2 regions of the Pseudoalteromonas sp. MMG012 genome follow, and region 1 is predicted to be linked to the other one. Evidence: predicted binding sites of a transcription regulator. Region 1 holds the regulator's gene; the other holds the start of a gene.
What was found. The regulator sigma-54, encoded in region 1, starts transcription at its own class of promoters, with help from an activator protein. The targets are predictions, from matches to a motif close to GTTGGCACGNNNNTNGNNT.
Positions count from the first base shown of each region.

Region 2: the regulator sigma-54 is predicted to act here: its motif matches at 2,354-2,372, upstream of J8L97_RS07440 (DUF2884 family protein).

Region 1 covers NZ_JAGJEF010000010.1:31,554-39,666, forward strand. The annotation lists gene pmbA (metalloprotease PmbA) at 1-553, shown strand, start outside; gene mgtE (magnesium transporter) at 605-1,963, opposite strand; gene J8L97_RS05355 (HPr family phosphocarrier protein) at 2,145-2,417, opposite strand; gene rapZ (RNase adapter RapZ) at 2,422-3,267, opposite strand; gene J8L97_RS05365 (PTS sugar transporter subunit IIA) at 3,284-3,736, opposite strand; gene hpf (ribosome hibernation promoting factor) at 3,739-4,026, opposite strand; gene J8L97_RS05375 (RNA polymerase factor sigma-54) at 4,055-5,557, opposite strand; gene lptB (LPS export ABC transporter ATP-binding protein) at 5,614-6,339, opposite strand; gene lptA (lipopolysaccharide transport periplasmic protein LptA) at 6,343-6,867, opposite strand; gene lptC (LPS export ABC transporter periplasmic protein LptC) at 6,857-7,411, opposite strand; gene kdsC (3-deoxy-manno-octulosonate-8-phosphatase KdsC) at 7,408-7,959, opposite strand; gene J8L97_RS05400 (KpsF/GutQ family sugar-phosphate isomerase) at 7,959-8,113, opposite strand, start outside.
Region 2 covers NZ_JAGJEF010000015.1:6,453-14,565, reverse strand. The annotation lists gene J8L97_RS07460 (iron-containing alcohol dehydrogenase) at 1-300, opposite strand, end outside; gene J8L97_RS07455 (LysR family transcriptional regulator) at 473-1,336, shown strand; gene J8L97_RS07450 (glutathione peroxidase) at 1,388-1,867, shown strand; gene J8L97_RS07445 (PA3496 family putative envelope integrity protein) at 1,923-2,105, opposite strand; gene J8L97_RS07440 (DUF2884 family protein) at 2,409-3,191, shown strand; partial or broken gene J8L97_RS07435 (PLP-dependent aminotransferase family protein) at 3,254-4,695, opposite strand; gene J8L97_RS07430 (DMT family transporter) at 4,828-5,739, shown strand; gene J8L97_RS07425 (diacylglycerol kinase family protein) at 5,786-6,625, opposite strand; gene J8L97_RS23780 (hypothetical protein) at 6,910-7,041, shown strand; tRNA gene J8L97_RS07420 (tRNA-Ser) at 7,231-7,321, shown strand; tRNA gene J8L97_RS07415 (tRNA-Ser) at 7,342-7,434, shown strand; gene J8L97_RS07410 (ATP-binding protein) at 7,675-8,113, shown strand, end outside.

The DNA.
Region 1 (8,113 bases):
CGCTTTATACCGAAAATCAACCTTCTTGCTCGACAGTTTGCATACTCAGATCTTTAATTCGTGTGTTTCAATTAAGGAACGCCCCCATTTATTAAAAGGGTTAGCATCAAGCCCTTTTGATAGCGAAGGGGTGATAACTCAAGATCGCGATATTATTCATGGTGGTGAATTACAGACCTATTTAATGGCTAGCTACGCGGCTCGTAAGTTAGGCATGACGGCGACAGGACATGCGGGGGGGATCCATAATTGGTTAGTACAACGGACACATGATGACTTATGTGCTGTGTTAAAAACAATGGGTACAGGTTTATTGGTAACAGAATTAATGGGTCAAGGAGTTAACACGGTGACTGGTGATTATTCACGTGGAGCAGCTGGTTTTTGGGTTGAAAATGGTCAAATTCAATACCCCGTAAGTGAAATCACCATCGCTGGTAATCTAAAAGATATGTTTAAAGGTGTTCAAGCTATAGGAGGCGATGTTGAAGTGCGAGGGAGTGTGCAAACAGGCTCAGTGCTTATTGAATCGATGCAAGTGGCAGGGGAGTAAGCCTGTTGGATAAGGTTTAAAGGCCGGTTGAGTGCCTTTAAACCTTGAGCTTTAAGTTAAAAACCAAGTCGCCGTGCCTAGAAAAGCAAATATACCGACAATATCAGTTACGGTTGTAAGTACTACGCTCCCCGCTAAAGCAGGGTCTATTTTCATTCTTTTAAGAATTATTGGGATACTCGCACCAGCGATACCAGCGGCAAGTAAATTCATAAACATCGCAAAGGCGATAACAGCACCGAGTGTGAAATCCCATTTCCATAGCGCAACAACACCAGCTATCAATAATGACCAAAGTAATCCATTTAAAGCGCCAATGGCTAACTCTTTTCCGAGAATAAACCGTTGATTAGTTTGATTAATATGGCCAAGCGCAATCCCTCGAATAACAAGTGTTAGAGTTTGGCTACCAGCCACACCACCCATGCTAGGAACTATCCCGTTTAGGACCGCAAGAACGGGTAAAATATCGAGTGTATTCTCGAAAAAGCTTGCAACAAAAGCAGCTAGAAGCGCGGTTAATAGGTTGATCCCTAACCAAATCGAACGGCGGCGGCTACTTTGTAAAACAGGCGCAAAGGTGTCTTCTTCGTCATCTAAACCAGCCATACTGAGGAGGCTATGTTCCGCATCCTCTCGAATAACATCGACGATGTCATCAATTGTAATTCGCCCTAGTAGGTGGTTATTATCATCGACAACCGCCGCAGAAATCCAATTATGGCGCTCAAATAGTTGTGCGACTTCGGTTTCATCCATTGAAATAGGGATCGATTCTTTATCTTCGTCCATGAGGTCATGAACCAGTTTATCCGGCGGGTTGGTTAACAGTGTACTCAATGGCATAGCACCGATAAAGCAGTTGTCTTTATCTACTACATATAAATCATCAGTGCCGTCTGGTAGCTCGCCTTTCAACCGCAAGTAGCGTAATACAACATCTAATGACACATCAGCTCGGATTGTGACTGTATCGCTGTTCATCAGTGCGCCAGCAGAGCGTTCTTGATACGATAGCGCTTGAGTGGCACGTTCACGATCTTGTGTGTCCATACTACCGACAACGTCGAGGTAGATGGTATCAGGTAAGCCCCGTAGTACTTCTCCTAAGTCATCATCACCCATATCTTCCGTAGCGGCGGCAATAAGCTCAGGGTCCATTTTTGCGATAATGCCAAGACGCACATCTTCAGACAGTTCTTCCAGTACGTCACCTTGTATATCAGGGTCGACCAGCTTCCAAAGCTGGGTACGTACTTTGTGCGGTGAAGATTCAAGTAATAGGGCCGTATCACATGGAGCTGTTTCTGCTAAAATTCGCCTGACTTGAACAAATTGTCCACTATTAAGCGCAAGCGTGACTTGCTGGAGTTGTTGTAGCGTATAATCTTGTTCAAGCGCTTCAGGCATAGGCGTCCTAATGATGTTGTTTTGTTAGTATCTTTACGCGTACCCAGGTGATTTTATACTATATAATAAGAAATTGAGTGATGCAGAGGTACGCAGCCTTTGGCTTGAGAGTTTAACGTACTTTAGAGTGTGTTGCCATGTGAGAAAGAGGTAATAATATTAACTTCTTGTGCTTGGAAAGTTATTCTTGCTCGTGAAATTTTTGTTCTATCAAGGTGCCAATCGCGTTTAAGGCAGATTGAGCATCAGGCCCTTCGCACTTGATCCTTACGTATTTTCCTTGGCTACTTTCTAACAAAAGTAATGCCAAAACACTGTCGCCAGCAGCTTCTTTGTCATCTTGGTATAAGGTAATTTTTGCGTCGAACTTGATGGCCAGTTGTGCCAGTACTGTTGCGGCTCTGGCATGCAGACCACACTTATTCTGAATTAAGAAAGTACCCTCATAATACATTGTATTAATTGTTTTGCTCACGATGACGGATCTGAACATTTGGATGAGATCGTTGAAAACTTTCCCCAATTGTTTGCGCTAAATACACAGAGCGATGTTGCCCGCCTGTACAGCCGATAGCGATGGTAAGATAGCTGCGGTTATTACGTTCAAGATGGGGTAACCACGTTTGTACAAAGGTTTGAATTTGCCAAGTGAATTTTTGTACGATGCTATGCCCAGCTAAATACTCTTGAACGGGTTGATCTAAGCCCGTTAGTGGTTTTAGTTCTGGTTCCCAATGAGGGTTAGGCAGGAAGCGTGCATCAAACACATAATCAGCATCTTTTGGCATGCCGTGTTTAAAGCCAAAAGATAAAAAGGTAATAATAAGTTGTTTATCTTTTTTACCTAAAATCCGCTCACGGATAGATTCAGCTAACTGGTGGACACTGAGGTCGGTTGTATCAATAAATACATCGGCACTGGTGATCAGTACATCCAATAGCTGCTTTTCTTCTTTAATCGCCAGATCTAATGGTAAGTTATTTATAGAGAGTGGGTGTAGCCTGCGAGTTTCAGAAAAGCGTTTGATCAATGTTTGATCATCACTGTCCAAGTAAAATAATATCGGATTAGCAAATCCTGGTAAATACTCAAGAATATCGTTGAACTCTTGCTGTTGTTTTGGCAAGTTACGCACATCAATACTGACCGCAATTTTGTCATAGCTCTCAGACACGCTTCTAACCAAAGACGGAAGTAAATTGACCGGAATATTGTCAACACAATAGTAGCCTAAATCTTCTAACACTCTTAATGCAACGGACTTCCCAGAACCAGAGCGACCACTAATAATGATTAATTCCACAATTATCCCCTATTTACTAATCTTGAGCCTTAATAATACTATAGAGCTCGGTATCATTGCAGGCATGTCTCAACTGCTTACAGAACTCTTTATCTTTTAAGCTTTCAGCAATTGCAGCGAGTGTTTTCAGATGCTGTTGATTATCACCTTCAGGTACAATGAGTGCAACAAAAATATCGACTGGACGATTGTCTATGGCATCGAATGGAACTGGTTTTTTACTAACTAATATCATCGCAAAAACTTGTTCGATACCTTGCATTCTGCCATGTGGAATAGCGATGCCTTTACCAATTCCAGTGCTGCCTAACTTCTCTCTAGACATGAGTGCAGATAAAACATCATGCTGTTCTAGGTGGGGTAACTGTTCATGTGTAAGTTCGCTAACGTATTCGAGAATACGTTTTTTGCTATTAAAAAGGACCGCAGCTTTACTGCAGTCCTTGTTGATTATTGAGCTAAGTTTCATGGTTAATGTCGAGTAAGCTTTTCTTTGTGTTTGATTACTTGTCTGTCTAGCTTGTCAACCAAACCATCAATAGCAGCATACATATCTTGATGCTCGGTAGAGGCAAATACTTCTGCTCCGCTTAAGTGTAAGGTCGCTTCGGCTTTTTGTACGAGTTTTTCAACATCTAAAATCACATGCACATTATTGATATGATCAAAGTGCCTTTCTAGCTTCGCAAACTTGGTGTTGACATAGTCTCTTAGTGATTCAGTTACTTCTACGTGACGACCAGTTAAATTTAGTTGCATGAGCATTTTCCTTCTTTGATATTACGTCTTATATCAAGCTTTTACGCTGATTCGACGGTGGAATGGCTAACGACTCCCGATATTTTGCTATCGTACGTCGGGCCACTTTGATTCCTTGCTCTGCCAATATATCCGCAATTTTGCTATCACTTAATGGCTTAGCAGTATTTTCGGCGGCAATGAGCTTTTTGATCAATGCTCTAATCGCTGTGGAAGAGCATTCACCTCCGTTTTCGGTACTCACATGGCTCGAGAAGAAATATTTCAACTCAAAAATGCCCCTAGGTGTGTGCATATATTTTTGTGTTGTGACACGTGAAATAGTGGACTCATGCATCTCTACCATTTCAGCCACATCATTTAGCACCATAGGTTTCATTGCTTCAGGGCCATGTTCAAAGAATGCCTGTTGTTGCTGCACAATGCAATTAGTTACTTTCATTAACGTATCATTGCGGCTTTCTAAGCTTTTAATAAACCATTTAGCTTCTTGTAAATGCGAACGAATAAATTGACTATCAGTGCTTGATTTCATTGAGCGAGACATCGCCGCATAGTGATCATTGACTCTAATTTTCGGCATTGAATCAGGGTTTAATTCAACTAACCATCGGCCTTTCACTTTTTTCACAGAGACATCAGGTATGACATATTCAGACTCTTCGCGGATGATACTGGCCGCAGGTTTTGGATTTAAGCTGTGTATTAGAGTCATGACTTCTTTTAAATCGGACTCTTTCAGCTTCGTCTTTTTCATTAGCGTTCGATAGTCTCGACTTGCAAGTAAGTCGATATGTTCGGTGAGCACATGTTTAGTATGTTCCAGCCAAGGTGTACTTTTATCAAACTGATTAAGCTGGATACATAAACATTCTTGTAAGCTCCGAGCAGCAATGCCGACAGGGTCAAATAATTGAATGCGTTTCAGGACAGCCTCAATTTCATCAAGTTCAATGGCATCTTCTGAACTCTCGTCATTAAGGCTTTCTAAGATTTCATCGGTCGATAAGGTTAATAAACCACCATCATCCACGGCTTCCACAATAGCGACAGCGATCCCTCTATCAGTATCACTAAACGGGGTCAGTTCTAGTTGCCACATTAAGTATTCATGGAGCGATTCGGTGGTTGCGCCTTGGTACATGTTTTCGTCTTCAGGCATAGGGCCGCTGCTTGTTGCTGGTGCAGCACTCATGTATTCATCCCATGTGACATCCATCGCAAGTTCTTCGCTAACAGTGTCTTTACTCATAGCCGCGTCTGCATCAAGCTCATAGTCACTGACTGGAGCTTCTTCAATACTGTCTGAATTAGATTCTTCTTTCGAGAGCTCTTTATGTTCTTTTTCTATATTTTCGTTGTCGTTTTCATGCTCTGATTCTTCAACTTCCAGTAATGGGTTGCTGTCCAAGGCTTCTTGGATTTCTTGTTGGAGATCTAGCGTGCTCAATTGCAACAAGCGGATAGCCTGTTGTAATTGGGGTGTCATGGTTAATTGCTGACCCATGCGCAGCTGTAACGATTGCCTCATGTATCTCTAACAATCCTTTCTATTAATCAATTATTAAAATTACCTAGATACTATAACTATAGCCTGAATTGTTCACCTAGGTAGACATCTCGAACAGTTTGATCGGCAAGCACGTGTTCTGGAGTACCTGATGCAATTAATTCACCATGTGAAACTATGTATGCTTTTTCGCACACATCAAGTGTTTCTCGTACATTATGATCTGTGATCAGAACACCTATACCGCGTTTTTTTAAATGTTCGATAATTTTCTTTATATCTAACACCGAAATTGGGTCAACACCAGCAAAAGGCTCATCTAACAGGATAAATTTTGGGTTTGCGGCTAAAGCGCGAGCAATTTCGACTCTTCGACGTTCACCTCCTGACAATGCCATACCTTGACTTGTACGTATATGTTGGATGTTGAATTCATCTAATAATTCATTAAGAATTTGCTCTCGATCAGGTTTACTCAGCTCATTACGAGTTTCTAAAATAGCCATTAAGTTCTGGTAAACGGTTAACTTTCGAAAGATGGAAGATTCTTGCGGTAAATAACCTATGCCTAACCTTGCTCGACTGTGCATCGGTAACAGGGTGATATCGTGGTCATCAATTGTTACGGTACCGTTGTCGCTTGGCACTAATCCAACAATCATATAAAAACTGGTCGTTTTACCTGCCCCGTTGGGGCCTAGCAAGCCAACAATACTGCCTGCCTCGACGGCAAGGCTGACATTTTTTACGACTTGTCGTCCTTTGTAGCTTTTAGCCAAAGCGGTTGCAGTCAAAGTACTCATTTATTATTTGCCTTGTTCTTTATTCGATTTTTTTTCTGGGACTAGAATTGTGTGTACTCGGCCAGTATTTTCATTACCCTTTTCAGCATTTATTAATTGTTTATCCATATCGTAAATTATGGATTGTGCTTTTATGATTTGGCCTGCTTGGTTAATTTCTGCATCACCTTTGATTGTCAGCTTTTTATTCGCTACATCATATCGAACCTCACTCGCCGTGGCACTTAATACGGTGCCATCAGCTTGTGTCTCGGTAAAACGCGCTGGGTTACCTGTAGCGACAAGCAGTTGTTTATTTTCTCCTAACTCAGCCCGTCTATGCACTTCTAGGCGATCAGCGTTAATTTGTCTATTACCATGTATAATTTCAACATTTTGTTCAAAAATACCAATGTTGGTTTTTAATTGTGCGGTTTGCTTGCCTGCTTTAATTGATACTTGTGATGCAAAGTCATTATTGTTGGCCGCAAGCGCGCTGCTGAATGTAAGCCCAATAAAGGCTACGGTGACTATTAATCTATTGGTCATAATAAATGGTTCTAGTATGGTTAATTAGCTCTATAACATCGGTATTTAAATCGGCGTGCAGACCTTTACCTGTGATGAGTAAGTCTGGACCTGTGATTTCTACCGGTTGCTCCGATTGCATTAGTTTATTGATAATTTCAACCCGAATATGGTCCGCGTTGATATGTGTAATCATGGCTTTATCTGTTAGATTTTGCGCCACAACATTACCTTCCAAAATGAGTATGTTATTTTCGTATAATGTGGCTTCAGTTGCTGTGATTTTCCAGTTTTTAGGCCCGTTATATAAAGTAAAAATAGGTGCTTCAAAATGGCTAAAGCCAAGCTCTTGATATAATTCCATTTTATCCGCAGTTACTGTATGGCTACGAACACCCGTTTCATCATAGATTGTTTGTTGTAATTGTGTTGCTATATAATCTGGCTTAGCAATGACATCACTGGTACCGTTTTCTGATGACGGGGGGTGGGTGAAGTAAGGGTACCACAACCATCCCATAATCATTGAAAAGATAATCAATAATGCAATTCGATTTATGGTCATGTGCTTGTTCCAGTGGTACCTAACGAGTGACCTTGTGCTAACATAATCAAATCGGTTAATTCACGTACAGCACCAAACCCTCCAGGTAACATGGTTGTATAATGCGCAACGCGCTTTATAAGAGGGTGAGCATCGTTAACTGCGACTGAAAAGCCCACTAATTGCATGACGGGCAAATCAGGGCCATCATCTCCGATATAAGCGATGTCTTCATCTTGTAAATCTAATGCTTGCTTTAGTGTGTCATATGCCAGCAGTTTATTTTCTTGGCCTTGATAAATATGCTGTACGTTTAAGCTAGTCATTCTTTGCTGAACAATCTGTGAATGCCGGCCAGTAATAACGGCAACTTGCACGCCACTATTGATTAGAGCTTTGATGCCAAACCCATCTTTTGTATTAAATGCTTTTAATTCTTCACCGTTGTTGCCAAGGTAAATCCGACCGTCAGAAAAAACGCCATCAATATCACATATCAGTAGCTTAATATTAGCAGCCTTGCTGTATGCAACATCACTGATAGGTTGATATAAGTCTGAGAATTGCATTATAAAACTCCTGCTCGTAGTAAATCTTGCGTATTTAAAGCACCGACCGGGTAGTGGTTATCATCTATGACAATCAAACCATTAATTCGTTTCGTTTCCATTATATTCAATGCTTCAGCTGCAAGAATATTTGCATGTACGGTTGCACAGCTTT
Region 2 (8,113 bases), on a different contig from region 1:
CCCATCAATCACAGAACCACCACCAACGGCCAAGATAAAATCATAACCTTCAGCTTTTATCAGCTCAACAGCACGCATACATGTTTGATAACTCGGGTTAGGTTCAATACCAGAGAACTCACCCCACTCAAACCCGCTTAGCGCTTCCACAACTTGATTATAGATCCCATTTTTCTTAATACTGCCCCCACCATATACCACCAACACCTTAGCGGTTGCCGATATATTGTGCTTGATTTCTAAAATCTGTTGCGCACCAAAGTGAATATGGGTTGGATTTACAAAATTAAAATTTAACATTACTTTACTTGCTCCGATAACCGAGATGTTGTGATCTGTTTCACCTTTTGATTGTGCGTAGTTTAATTTCAATATAGATAAACAAACAGCTGTCAAATGGCAAATTACTTTTGCTACACAGCAATAATAAAGCGTATATAATGAATTTATCTATATATAGAGAGGTCATATCATGTGGCAAGGGTTAGATGTTTTCTTAGCGGTTGTTGAACACGGCAGCTTTAGTAAAGCAGCCAATGTACTTGATGTATCAACATCTTACGTTAGCAGACAAATTCAACAGTTAGAGCAGCGTCTTGGTACCATATTAATTCATCGCACCACACGTACCCAAAACCTCACAGACAGTGGTCGAGAATATGCGATTAAGCTTAAAGTTATTCAGCAGGAGCTAGTCGATGCAACAAATCATATTCAGGGTATTCAAAGGCAACCCAAAGGGTTAATTCGCATCAGTGGGGCTGGGGATTTTGTCGCCAACAGCATCGCCCCCATTGTTGCTGAGTTTTTAAAACGTTACCCTGAAGTAAGCATAGAGTTTGATTTTAATAATCGAAATATTGATTTAATAGAAGAGGGGTTCGACTTAGCCATTCGCTTTGGCAGGCTTCAAGATTCGAACCTCATCGCGCGAAAGTTGTGTCATCGTCCTATGAGTCTTGTCGCTAGCCCTGAATACATAGCAAACACCCCTATCCCAATTCATCCCTATGAATTGGCCAATCACAACTGTTTAATTGCTATTAATAACCGCTGGCGGTTTAATATTACTCAGCAAGTGGAAGAGGTTAAAGTAGCAGGCAATTGGCGTAGCAACAATCCGCACGCTATTCTCAATGCATGTATACAAGGGTTAGGAATTGCACATTTAGCACAAGATATTGTTGCCGAGTCTATTGCAAGTGGCAGGCTCATTTACCTTTTGCCAGACTTTCAAGTGCACGATAATGCCACGTGGTTAGTTTACCCACGCAAAGATCTCATGCCGTATCGAGTACGGTTATTAATTGATTTTTTACTCGAACACGTTAATTAAGTGTATGCTAGAGTAGTTGTTATCATTAAAAACCCAAAAATAGGACCTCTTATGGATACCTTTTATCAGTTTTCTGCCACCACATTACAAGGCCAACCATTCGACTTCTCGTCTTTGCAAGGTAAAACGGTGCTGATTGTAAACACAGCAAGTAAATGTGGCTTAACACCGCAATACGAAGGGTTACAAGCGCTACATCAGCAGTATGCTGAACAAGGGCTGGTGATAATCGGCTTTCCCTGTAATCAATTTGGTCAACAAGAACCCGGTAGTCCAGAACAAATTCAGCAAGGTTGCTTAATTAATTACGGGGTTGATTTTACCATCATGGAAAAAATTGACGTCAATGGAGAGCATACTCACCCTGTCTATATTTACCTTAAAGCACAGCTACCCGGCCTGTTTGGGCAACGGATCAAGTGGAACTTTAGTAAATTTTTAATTAACAAAGCAGGGCAGCCAATCAAACGTTATGCCCCCACAACAAAGCCCAATAAGCTACGCAATGACATTGAAAAAGCGCTAGCATAGCGCTTAAGGTTAAAGGCACCATACTTCTGAGCTTATTTATATCTGATACATTTACCTACTCCAAATAATCAAAATCGCTATCACCAACATCTTTACGCAACCGCTTCTGCTCAAGATAGTCCTCAATCTTACGTTTCACTTTACGTCTTTGCTTATCATGTTGACTTCGCTCTAACTCATCAAATTCACTAGCTGTAAAATCATCATCAAGCCCATCATATGAATATGTTTTACCCACAGTCTGCTCCAATCACGTTACAAAAACAGCGTATCCACTTTCATCAAGTGGCTTACTGCTGTTCACTTCTTAGTGTTTAGTTCGAAATTACCATTCTGAACAATGAGAATTTTTTATCGTGTAAATGAAAAATGCTTATCCATCATTTTTTATGGTCAACTTCGCTAACATTTAGTCTTCTTTACCATTTAACCAGCTCCTTCATCACAACTAAAAAGCATATGTAATTGATAAGTAACAAAAATAAAACTGGCACTCATCTTGATTATTAAAAACTAACCCAATTAAAATCAAGGCATTGTCATGAAAAAATTACTTATTATCGGCGCATTTGTTACAAGCTCTAGCGCACTTGCAACCCATAGTCACTCATTGCAATTCAACTCCGATGAGTGCCAAGTTGAGTTCAAAAATGATGTAATGATCACACCAGAACAATTACACATCACCACGGCACAACAAAGTAAGTGGACAATTAATGACAATGGGGACGTATTAAAGGATGGTGAAAGAGTGTCCCTAACACCAACGCAACAAGATGCCATGCGCAACTACGCTGACTCGTTACGCGTTCAGTTACCAAAAGTAGCAAATATTGCGCTAGAAGGTGTAAAAATAGCTGGGGTAGCATTAGATGAAGTAAGCAATACACTACAGCTAAACAGTCTAGACTCTATCGGCTCTGTACTCGATGAGCTGCACCTTGAAATTAACGAGACCTTCTACCAAGACGGCGCTTTTGTTATGGGGAAGCAAACATTTGACCAATTTGGTAATAACTTCGACCAACAGTTTGAAGAACGGATCGAATCAGCACTCCAAGGTGCCATGATGGAGTCTATTGGTAGTATTTTAGTGGCAATTGGGTCTGAAATGACGAATTCAAATGGTGATATGAGTAGCTTCGAGCAACGCATGGAGACTATGGGACAAGCCATAGAAGAAAAAGTTGAAATGCAAGCTCGAGTCATAGAAAAGCAAGCAAATCAACTATGCGGTCAATTTGAAGACATAGCCCAAAAAGAGCAACAGTTAAGCCAAAATATTCCCGAGTTTACAGGTTACTCTGTTTTTAACGCCCAATAAAGGTAGCCAATACGCAACGTTGAAAAACTATCTCCCAACTGAAATAGCCAGTCAACAACTGGCTATTTTTTTGCTTCAGGCAAAAGCTGACCTAACAAAGCAATGGCCTGCTCTACAACCTCACTCCATACTAAGCCATAACTCATGCGTATACATGATTCATATTGCGTACCCGCGCTAAACAGTACACCAGGTGTAATACTGACCCCTTGTGTAATGGCCAATTGAAACAATTTGGAGCCGCTATATTGACGACCCAAATCGACCCAAATAACACACCCTCCTTGTGGATCGCTCAATCGTACTGAACTTGGAAAATATCGACGCAATGCAGCAACCATCTGCGCTTTATTATCTAGTAAGCGCTTACGCATCAGCTTTAGATGCCGGTCATATTCTCCACCAGCCAAATAGTCAGCTAGCACCCATTGATTCATCAATGAACTGGAGCAACTTAACGCACGTTTTAAACGTCGTGCTTTTGCAATATGAGGACCCGCCACCATCCAGCCAACACGATAGCTTGGCGCTGCCGTTTTTGAAAAAGAGGCGCATGTAATAACATGGCCCGATGATGTAAAACACTGGGCAGGCTTTCCACGTCGCTCAGTAAAGTGCAAATCCCCGTAAACATCATCCTCAATCAGCGTGACCTGATGTCGCTCTAACAACTCAACCAGTGCCCTGCGACGAACATCTGGCATAAACGAGCCTAACGGATTATTGATACTTGTAGAAAATACACACGCCTTTATATCATGTTTGAGCAACGCTTCATTTAGATCAGACAGCCATACACCGTCATCGGGACACACTGGAATTTCAATAGCTCTCAGTCCAAGACTTTCCACTAGTTCTACAATACCAAAATAGCAAGGAGACTCGATCGCCACCACATCACCAACGCAGGCAACACACTGCAGTGCTATGGCTAACGCTTCTTGAGCCCCATTGGTGATCACGAGCTCTTCTGTATTAACCGCTAAACCCAAATCTAAGTAACGGTATGCAATTTGCTGCTTTAATCGGTGTAAGCCATCCATTGCACCATAACTCAGCATACCCTCCCCCATGTTGTGCATAGCTCGACGCATTAATTTCGCTAATACCTTTTCAGTGCTGGCAACCATCACTGGATTCGCAATACCAAATGACACAACATGAGGTTGATGAATCGCGTCATACACCTGCTCTATAAGTTGCTGTTTATTCACCACAACCGGTTTTTGCGGCAACTGACCCGCTTAGGCATTGAACTGCTGACCTGTGCGGCTTGTAAGAAATAGCCCGATTTCTCTTGCGCTCTTACCTTACCTTGAGCCTCTAATGTTTGATACGCCTGCTTTACAGTGGGAATACTCACCTCAAGCTTACTTGCCATTGCTCGCAATGATGGCAGCTTATCACCAGGACATAAAGTGCCCTGGCAAACCATATCATCAACAAGTGTGATCACTTGCTCATACAAAAATCGTTTGTGCCGTTTCGAAATAACAAAACTCATATACCACTCATCTGTATAGGTCTTTTTTTACTTATTCTGTATATAGCATATACACATTAAGTCTCTACAATAGTACATCTTCTCATCATAATAAATAGTAAGTTTATACTTACAAACCTTAAAGGGCATGAAATGAAAAGTATACTACTGTATACAATGACCGTATTAATTTGGGGGTCAACGTGGTTAGCGATTGAGTTTCAGCTAGGTGAAGTTAATGAAGTTGTCTCATTGTGCCTAAGGTTTACCCTTGCAGCCATTTGCATGTGGGCTTATGTCATTATAAAACGCATGCCCATGCGGTTTAACCTTAAAAACCATTGCTTTTTCATCTTGCTCGCAATGGGGAACTTCGGCTTAAATTACTTGATGCTGTACTTCGCACAAGGGTATCTAAACTCAGCCATGGCATCCATTGCATTTTCTCTACTTTTAGTGCTCAACATTATCAATACGCGCTTATTCTTTGGCAAGCCCATTGCCAAAAGAATATATTTTGGCGCTACGTTCGGGTTATTCGGGATTACCGCGCTTTTTTGGCATGACTTACGACAATTTGACCTCAATAGTGGCGCGATAATTGGCCTAGGACTTGCGCTACTCGGTACATTAATTGCCTCATTCGGCAACATGGTCAGTGTAAGAAATTCAAATAACAACATTGGTGTTCTGCAAGGCAACGCATGGGGCATGCTATATAGCAGTATACTGCTCGGTGCCTATGTTGTTTTAGCTGGTGAATCACTGCTCATTCACGCCAACTGGCAATATTGGAGCTCACTTTTATACCTCGCAGTGTTTGGTACTGTTATTGCTTTTGCAAGCTACTTCTCATTGCTTAAAAATATAGGGCCTGAAAAGGCCAGCTACATTATCGTGTTGTTCCCTTTGGTCGCTGTGCTATTGAGTACATATTTTGAAAACTTTACTTGGCAATCGAATACTTTCATCGGTTTTAGCTTAGTGCTGCTAGGTAATGCCATCGTACTTACCCCTTTTGATAAACTGAAACTACATTTAATTCAATTCCCACTGAGAAGCTAAGCCTTGTCACTCAAACGCCGTCAGTCACTGACGGCGTTTATTTTTATTACAAAATACATATTTCAACCGCTTTCGGAAAACAACTAACGTGCGCAGGAGTTTCTCCTATGATCTCTCCATCGGCTTCTATATCTAACCCCACAGCATCAATACTAAATTGCTGTGACTCTATTTTATGTACAATAGATAACCGCTCATGTTGAGCGAACAGCATTAACAAAAAAGTCATCAGCCTTGTAATAAGTGAATCGGCATGAAATTCTAGGCAAGTCAGAGTCCCACTTTGAGCATCAGCGCTAGGCGCACAAGGCAGACCTGCTGCAAAATATCGACCGTTCGCTATCAACATCATCATCATAGGAGTCGGGTGACCGAGCGAGCTTGCAACCTTCACACTTTGGTACGAAACAAGGTTCAATAGCCCAGCCCAAACATAACTTAACTTATTTCGCTTGCTCTGAGATTTGATTGATCTCACTACTTTAGCACTGAAGCCAACCCCCATCATGTTGACGAAGTACCGCGAATTTACCTTGCCTACATCAATCGCCGAATATTTAGTTGAAAAAATACTCTGCCGCCACTGTGATAATGAATAACCAAACTGCCTTGCAAAATCATTACCTGTTCCTGCAGGTAACAATGCAAAGCGGCAAGTTAACCCCACAATGCCATTGATCACTAAATGTAACGTTCCGTCGCCACCAATAACGACTACAACATCCTGTCCTTGCGATAACTGACGGATATTTTTTACATCATTAATAAAGTTTCCCATGGTAAAAAACCAGTCACAAGTCATTTTTTTACATTGAATTTGTTTTTTTACCCAATCTACGTGCCGCTGAGTACTCACTGCAGCACTTGGTTTCACTACAACCAGCATAGAACCCCTAAATAATTAAATTAATTAATATGAATAATTAGTCAAAATAAAACTCAAAAAAACCACAAAAAAAATAAAAATCAAAAATAAACAACAAAATACAAAAAAACAAAACATTAAAAAACTGAATAGAATTGCACAATAAAAAACAAACAAAAATAAAAAAACAAAAATACATTAGTTTTACTTATCCGAAAGCGGTAATTTTTATCGCTTTATTTTTAATCTAATCGCACGCAAAATAGCCTTGTTTTACATACTCTTTGACTTGATAGGAACCGACCATGCTTAATTCTGCAACCACTTATAATGAAACTGTAACACCAACACCAACCAAAGTACGCTTTGACTGGATGACCTATTTAAATCGCTTCGGTAAATTATATGCTTTAAGCTTCGTGTCTCTTCTTAAGTGATGACCTTGTCACTGAGGTCACCACCCGTTAATGAGTGACCTCTAATACAAAGTCCACCTACTCCAACTCCATAAATTTACGACATTTTTCTTGTTTTTTAAATAAATCACGAAAAACAGTGTAAATTTTGTGCAAACAGTTCAAAAGTAGTTTACAGCAGCTCTTTCGCTAAGTATTATCAGTGGCTCTGGAGAGATGGCTGAGTGGTCGAAAGCACCGGTCTTGAAAACCGGCAAGGGTTTGTAGCCCTTCTAGGGTTCAAATCCCTATCTCTCCGCCATATTTTTACAGTTTTGCGCCGGAGAGGTGGCCGAGTGGCTGAAGGCGCTCCCCTGCTAAGGGAGTATAGGGTTTGTAGCCCTATCGAGGGTTCGAATCCCTCCTTCTCCGCCATTTCTTATAAGAAACCGCACTTTTTAATAAAGCGCGGTTTTTTTATGCCTAATATGTTTTGTAGTAACATCATTCGTTAAGTAATATAAATACTATCATCTGCCCATTTAATTTTATCACCCATGCACCGCGAGCTGTTTAAATCGACGTATTAAAGTTGCACTAAACATCAACTTACATCCGTGCCTTCATCAAAAAACGCGGCTATACTCAATGAGCGAACCATTACCCTAAAACTCTATGACGTTAACTTTTAAGCACAATTGGCAAAGCTTGCTCTGCTATGCACTTTTTGTATTTGGCTATTTCTGTTCCGGGAAAGTACTCAGTGCTTTTGCTTTTCAGGATCAAGTCCTTCCTATTTGGTTGCCTGCTGGCATAGCATTAATTGGCGTGTATATATGGGGCTGGCGATTCATCCCTGGATTACTGTTTGCATCATTCGCTTTTAATTGGGGTTCTGTATATGGCTGGCAGCCACAAACGGTGCCTTTTGCAAACGTAATACAAACGTTTATTGTTGCTACAGGCGCACTCATTCAAGCAACGCTAGGGGGTTATATTTTACGCGATTGGCTAGGCCACCCACTCCTCCTCAATAGTCGCAGACACATTGTTTATTTTGTTTTAATCCTCGGTATTGCCGTTAATCTCATTTCAGCAAATATCGGCGTGCTAT